DNA from 2 places in the Geobacillus sp. WSUCF-018B genome. Region 1 is predicted to be linked to the other one. Evidence: predicted binding sites of a transcription regulator. Region 1 holds the regulator's gene; the other holds the start of a gene.
The links. The regulator Rex, encoded in region 1, represses fermentation and respiration genes when NADH is low (regulators of the CRP and FNR family bind a similar motif). The targets are predictions, from matches to a motif close to TTGTGAAATATTTCACAA.

Region 1 (3,705 bases):
ATCGAAAGCGTTCATGAAACGATTTGGAACGTCTCAACCATCGCGTTGGCGGCGCTGGCCGCTTTTGATTTCGGCACCGCCTTTCGCTTGTTCTTCACACCGAGACAATAAAACCCTCCCCATTGGGGGAGGGTTTTTGCCTGGCGCCGTATGAACCGTCCTCTTGATGCTGCCCTCAATATGGATCGCCGCTTCCTTCCTCCGCCGCTAATTGCGCCTTTCGATAGCCGATTTTGGCAACCCAGATGCTCCCCTCATACAAAAGCGTCAGTGGAATCATGACGATCACTTGCGACAACACATCCGGCGGCGTAATGACCGCCGCTAAAATAAGCAGCGCCAAATACGCATACTTGCGGATGCGAACAAGAAGCTGCGGCGTAATAAGCCCTAAGCGGGTGAAAAACAGGACAACAATCGGCAGCTGAAACACGATGCCAAACGGCAGCACGAGCTGCAGCAAAAACTGAAAATATTCATTAATGCCGATCATCTGTTGAATGCCGAGCCGTTCCGCCAGCTGATTCATAAACCGGACGACAAATGGAAACAAGACGAAATACGCAAAACCAACCCCGGCTAAAAATAGAATGATCGATGCTGGAATGTAGCTGAGCGTTGTTTTCCGCTCTTTTTCATACAGCCCCGGACTGACGAACGCCCAAATTTGATAGAGCAGCACCGGAGCGGTCAGTACAGCGGCGATGACAAAGGCAAACTGAAAATACACTTTGATCGGGTCGGTGAGGCGGAACGCGTTCATCGTCAGCTGTTTCGCTTCCGCAGTGTGCTGCAAATACACAATGACGTCATCGACAAAAAAGAAGCTGGCTACAAGCGCCGCAACGAAAAAGAGAAGCACGATGATCAGCCGTTTCCGCAGCTCTCCGAGGTGTTCATACACGGACATTTCTTTGTCATTCATCGTTTCCCCATCCTGCCTTGTCATCGGTCGGTTTTCGTTTCTTCGTCATCAGCGAGCCCTTTTGTGGCGTCTTTAAACTCGCGAAGCGACTGGCCGAACGACCGTCCCAACTCCGGCAGCTTTTTCGTGCCAAACAGCAACAAAATGACAAGAACGAGCAACAAATATTTCATGTGTTGTTCTCTCCTTTTTACGATGGCGATGGATAGTTTTTCAAAAAATAGACGAGCGACTGCAGCTCAATGGCTAAATCGATATGATGGACGCGAATATGGTTTGGCACGTTCAGCCGCGCCGGAGTAAAGTTTAAAATGCCTTTAATTCCTTGCGCGACAAGGCGGTCGGTCAGCGCTTGAGCTGCGGCGGCCGGCACGGTTAAAATCGCGACCGGAATGTCGCCGCGAAGCCGCTCCTCCAGCTCATCGAGATGATAGACCGGCACCCCGCCGACTGTCGTTCCAACCTTCCGTTCATCGACATCAAACGCCATGACAATTTTCGTGTTGTTATTTTTCGAAAAGTTGTAGTTTAAAAAGGCGGTGCCTAAATTGCCGACGCCAAACAGAGCGACTTCGGTCACTTCGTCCTCTTCAAGTGTCTGGCGGAAAAACGACAACAAATAATTGACATTATACCCGTATCCTTTTTTGCCGAGCGCGCCAAAATACGAAAAGTCGCGGCGAATTGTCGCCGGATCGACTTTCACCGCCTCGCTCAGCTCGGCGGAGGACACGCGCTGCTTCCCTGAGGCATGTAAATTTTTCAAAAACCGATAGTATAACGGCAGACGCTTGGCAGTCGCCTGCGGGATTTTCGGTTGTTCGTTGCTCATCGTTTCATCCCCCAGTTAATCGGTTTTCCGTCGATAATGGCCGGACTTCCCGCCCGTTTTCTCGACCAAATACGTTGGACCGATCGTCATTCCTTTATCGAGCGATTTGCACATGTCGTACACAGTCAATGCGCATACCGAGGCCGCCGTCAGCGCTTCCATCTCCACTCCTGTGCTCCCTTTCGTTTTGACCGTCACGGTAATCACAAGTTTATACGCTTCCGCCTCTTTTTCCCAAGCAAAGGCAATATCGATGCCTTTTAACATAAGCGGATGGCACATCGGAATGAGATCGGCCGTTTTTTTCGCCGCCATGACCCCGGCCACCTGGGCTACCGCCAGCACATCACCTTTCTCAATGGCATTGTTCGTCATCTTTTCATAAATCTCTTCGTTGACGGTGACGCTCGTTCTCGCCACCGCTATCCTGACCGTATCTTCCTTGTGTGTAATGTCGACCATTTTCGCCCGGCCTTGTTCATTGAAATGCGTAAACGATGCCAAGACAATCTCCTCCATTTATCACTATACACCATTTTTCGTCATCTGTCTTTGACCGTTTTCGCGACTTGCGTTAAACTATTCGCGAGGTGACGGACATGATCATTTTGCAAGTGAATGGGCTCACGAAATATTTTGGCGCTGACCTTATTTTATCGAATATAAAACTAGAAATACAGTCCCGCGCCCGCATTGCTCTTGTCGGCCGCAACGGCGCAGGCAAATCGACGCTGCTGAAGATCATCACCGGCGAACTTTCTTCCGACAGCGGTGAAATCATCAAGCCAAGCCATATCAAAATCGGCTATTTGGCGCAAAACAGTGGGCTCGACTCGTCACGCTCCATTTGGGACGAGATGCTGGACGTATTCGCGCCGCTCCGGGCGATCGAAGCGCAGCTGGCAGAGCTCGGCGCCCAACTTGGCGACCCGGATCTGCTCGCCGATCCGTCCCGCTACGAAAAAACGCTTCAAGCGTATGACAACCTGCAAGAGCAATACAAAGAACAAGGGGGCTATCAGTATGAAGCCGACATCCGCTCTGTTTTGCACGGGCTGCAATTTTCGTCATACGATTACCAAACAACGCCCGTTTCCTCGCTAAGCGGCGGACAGCGGACGCGGCTCGCCCTTGGAAAACTGCTGTTGGCCAAGCCGGACTTGCTCATTTTAGACGAGCCGACGAACCATTTGGACCTCGATACGCTCACATGGCTCGAGCAATATTTACAGGCATACCCCGGCGCCGTTCTGCTCGTTTCCCACGACCGCTACTTTTTGGACAAAGTCGTCACCGAAGTGTACGAGCTGTCCAACGCGACGCTTAAGCGGTATAGCGGCAATTACAGCCGCTATTTGGAGCTTCGGGTCGAGCAATACGAACAAGAGCTAAAACGATACGAAAAGCAACGGGAGGAAATCGCCCGCCTTGAAGACTTCATCCGGCGCAACATCGCCCGCGCCTCGACAACGAAACGGGCGCAAAGCCGGCGAAAGCAGCTTGAAAAAATGGAGCGGCTTGAACGCCCGGCCGGAGATGAAAAATCAGCTTCTTTTTCTTTTGCGATTGAGCGGCCGAGCGGCCATGAGGTGCTCACCGCAGAGCAATTGACCGCCGGCTATCGCGAAGGCGCACCGGTCATCCGCCAAATCAGCTTTCGCATCACACGGGGGGAGAGTGTCGCCTTGGTCGGACCAAACGGCATCGGCAAGTCGACATTGTTGAAGACGATCGCCGGAAAGCTCCCAGTTCAATCCGGAAAGCTCCGGTACGGTGCAAATGTGAAAATCGGCTATTACGACCAAAACCAGGCGGAACTGTCGACAAACAAACGAGTGCTCGACGAGTTGTGGGACGCCTACCCGGACAAAACCGAAAAAGAAATTCGCACCGTGCTCGGCAACTTTTTGTTTTCCGGCGACGACGTCTTAAAACCGGTTTCCGCCTT
Region 2 (3,705 bases), on a different contig from region 1:
GGGTAAAGCGTTTCCTTGCTGTTTCATTGTTACCTCCTTTGGTTTTGCAGTTTTTTCTCACACCTTTCTAATCTTAATATATTATGCTCGCGGTGGCAAACAAAGGGGTTTGCCGGCCGGTGCCGGACGTGTTCATCCCGCCGCCCATGTTCGACGACTGGTTGCGTTTTTCCGGCCGCTCCTCGTCTTGGCCGCCGCAGCCGGCACAAAGGCTGACCGCTAACGCGCAAATGGCGGCAAGCGGCATCATCCATCGTTTTCGCATCTTTTCCTCCTCCTTTCGTTTCCATCATAAACTGAGACGGCGGGCGACGACCACGACATCGTATGATTCCATCGTTCCGTCTCCCTTCATGCGGCGATGCTTGCTTATAGTGTGCCTGTCAACAGACAAAATAACACTCCCCGCCATTCGGACGGAGAGTGTTTATCGATTGCGCCGCTCCCCAAGCAAAGCACGAAGCGACGTACGGTTTTCAAGCAAATCAGCGAGCGTATACGCATCGAGCACACGCAAAAACGCTTCTAACGCCTCGCGAAGCGCAAAACGGAGCCGGCATGAAGGCGTCAGCACGCATTCATTACCGTGAGCGGCGAAGCACTCCACAAGCGACAAATTGTCTTCCGTCTCGCGAACGACCGCACCGATGACAATCTCCTCCGGCCGTTTCGCCAGGCGAATCCCGCCGTTGCGTCCGCGGATCGTTTCGATGTAGCCAAGCTTGCCGAGCTCATGGACAATTTTGCTTAAATGATGCTCAGACAGCGAAAACGCAGTGGAAATTTCCTTAATGTTCGTTTTTTCTCCTTCCTCAAGCGTCCCTAAAAACAAGAGGACGCGCAACGCGTATTCCGTGTAGTTGGTTAACTGCATCTTCGTCCACAACCTTTTATGCAACATGATCGAATTTTATTGTACCATACCCGCTTCGCACGGGGAATTGTGAACAATTTGTTAAAGATGTATTTGAAATATTGCTTTTTGTTGCCGTCCATGTTTGAATAAAAGATGTATTTGAAATACATGTTTTGTGAGGGGATGGAACAATGACTACGATCACAACTTTACATCCGAAAACGATCGAAATCGTCAAATCGACCGTGCCGGTATTAGAGAAGCACGGGGAACAGATTACGAAACGGTTTTATGAACTCATGTTTTCCAATCATCCGGAGCTGCTGAATGTGTTTAACCATGCCAACCAAAAACAAGGGCGGCAGCAACGCGCCTTGGCGGCAGCCGTGTACGCGGCAGCGCGCTATATCGATCAATTGGACGCCATTTTGCCGGTCGTGCGGCAAATCGGCCATAAACACCGGAGCTTAGGCATCCAGCCGGAACAATATCCGATCGTCGGAAAACATTTGTTGCTCGCGATCAAAGACGTGCTTGGCGACGCCGCCACGGATGAAGTCATTGCCGCGTGGGCGGAAGCATACGAAGCCATTGCCGCTGTTTTCATTCAAGTCGAGAAGGAACTCTACGAGGAAGCAGCGGCCAAACACGGCGGCTGGCGCGGTTTCCGCCGCTTTGTCGTCACAAAAAAGGTGAAGGAAAGCGACATCATCACGTCGTTTTATTTCGAGCCGGAAGACGGCGACGCCATCAGCGACTATTTACCAGGTCAATACGTGAGCGTAAAACTGGACATCCCTGGTGAAACGTATACGCACATTCGCCAATACAGCTTATCGGACGCCCCCGGCAAAGGGTATTACCGCATCAGTGTCAAACGGGAAGCAGCAACAGCGGAAAAACCGGCCGGCATCGTGTCGAACTATTTGCATGACCACATTCACGAAGGCGATGTCGTCGAGTTAAGCGCTCCAGCCGGCGACTTTACGCTCGACTTGACACACGAAACGCCGGTTGTGCTGATCAGCGGCGGCGTTGGGGTCACTCCGCTTTTAAGCATGGCGAATACATTGGCCATCCGTCAGCCGAATCGTCCGGTGACGTTTCTTCAAGCTGCCCTAAACGGCCGCGTGCAAGCCTTTGACGAAGAGTTGCGGGCATTGGCCAAACGCCCATCGTTTGCCTACCATCTCTGTTACGAATCGCCGTCTGAAGACGACCGCCGTCATCCGCATTTCGGCAAAGAAGGACGGATCGACCTTGCTTGGATGAAAACGGTCATTCCGACTCGCGACGCTGACTTTTATTTCTGCGGCCCGGTGCCATTTATGAAAACGGTCTACCGCGCCTTAGCAGAGTGGGGCGTGCCGGAAGAACGCATCCATTACGAATTTTTCGGCCCGGCCGGCGATTTGACGAAAGACTGATCACGGGCAGGCCAAAGGGTGTCTCCTACATAACGAGACACCCTTTTTCACTGCCATTTTACTCGAGGGGAGATGTTCTTTTGAATATCGCCCCTTCCGCCGCAGGGGCAAAGGCGGCTTTTCTTGCAAAAAAGATGGACCGTGCAGTTGGCAAGCGGATGATTTTTTTGTATGATGAAAACCAAACGACGGAAAGAAAAGGGAGAGAACAACATGACGACGTTTCGCCAACATCGCTGGCAATCATTTTTGCAAGGCTATGAAGATCGCGCCCGCCTGCTCATTTCCTGTCCGGATCGTCCAGGCATTGTCGCCGCGGTCACGTCCTTCTTGTATGAGCAAGGCGCCAATATCGTCGAATCGAGCCAATACTCGACCGATCCGAAAGGGGGTACGTTCTTCCTCCGTTTGGAGTTTGACTGCCCGAACATCGCGGAACGAAAAGACCAGATCGAAGCGGCCTTTGCCCCGATCGCCGCTGAGTTTGGCATGGATTGGCATCTTCGCCTCCATAACGACATTCGGCGGATCGCCATTTTTGTCTCAAAAGCGGAGCACTGCTTGCTTGAACTTCTTTGGCAATGGCAGGCAGGCGAACTGATCGCCGATATCGCTCTTGTTGTCAGCAACCATCCGGATTTGCGCGATGCGGTCGAGCCGTTTGGCATCCCGTATGTGCACATTCCCGTGACGAGCGAAACGAAGGCGGACGCCGAGGCGAGGCAAATCCGCCTGCTTCATGACTATCGCATCGACACGATTGTGCTCGCCCGGTACATGCAAATTTTATCGCCGGCGTTTGTCGCCGAATTTCCGGGGCGGATCATCAACATCCACCACTCGTTCCTGCCGGCGTTTATCGGCGCCAGGCCATACGAGCGGGCGTATGAGCGCGGAGTGAAACTGATCGGCGCCACGTCCCATTACGTCACAGACGATTTGGATGAAGGGCCGATCATCGAGCAAGACGTCGCCCGCGTTGACCATCGCCACCATCCCGACGATTTAAAGCGGATCGGCCGCCTGATCGAAAAAACCGTGCTCGCCCGGGCGCTCAAATGGCATTTGGAAGACCGGGTCATCATCCATGGCAACAAAACCATCGTCTTTTATTGAACGCACAGGGAAGGATGGCTCCTTCCCTGCATGATCCAATGAAAAGAAAGCGGACCCTAGCAGGAATCCGCTTTGGAAGCGGCGAAATGAAACGGAAAGAAAGGAGGAGGATGTCTCGATGGGGGAGAAACGGACGCCCAGCGGTTTTCTGTTAAAACAACGTGCGTTTTTAAAACTGTATTTAATCACGTTAACGGAACAAGAACGGTTGTATGGACTGAAGCTGCTTGATGTGCTGCGCCAAGAGTTTAAACCGTTCGGCTACCGGCCGAACCATTCCGAAGTGTACAAAGCGCTCCACGATTT

Region 2: a site for Rex is predicted at 942-959, ahead of nsrR (nitric oxide-sensing transcriptional repressor NsrR). Genes of this name have one in related genera too.

What each region holds. Positions count from the first base shown of each region.
Region 1 covers NZ_PIJF01000070.1:4,593-8,297, reverse strand. The annotation lists gene CV944_RS15375 (YdiK family protein) at 1-111, shown strand, start outside; gene tatC (twin-arginine translocase subunit TatC) at 176-925, opposite strand; gene tatA (twin-arginine translocase TatA/TatE family subunit) at 946-1,098, opposite strand; gene CV944_RS15360 (redox-sensing transcriptional repressor Rex) at 1,116-1,757, opposite strand; gene moaC (cyclic pyranopterin monophosphate synthase MoaC) at 1,773-2,261, opposite strand; gene abc-f (ribosomal protection-like ABC-F family protein) at 2,357-3,705, shown strand, end outside.
Region 2 covers NZ_PIJF01000046.1:20,503-24,207, forward strand. The annotation lists gene speE (polyamine aminopropyltransferase) at 1-27, opposite strand, end outside; gene CV944_RS13030 (hypothetical protein) at 74-265, opposite strand; gene nsrR (nitric oxide-sensing transcriptional repressor NsrR) at 428-874, opposite strand; gene hmpA (NO-inducible flavohemoprotein) at 1,048-2,283, shown strand; gene CV944_RS17170 (hypothetical protein) at 2,364-2,546, shown strand; gene purU (formyltetrahydrofolate deformylase) at 2,497-3,399, shown strand; gene CV944_RS13050 (replication termination protein) at 3,518-3,705, shown strand, end outside.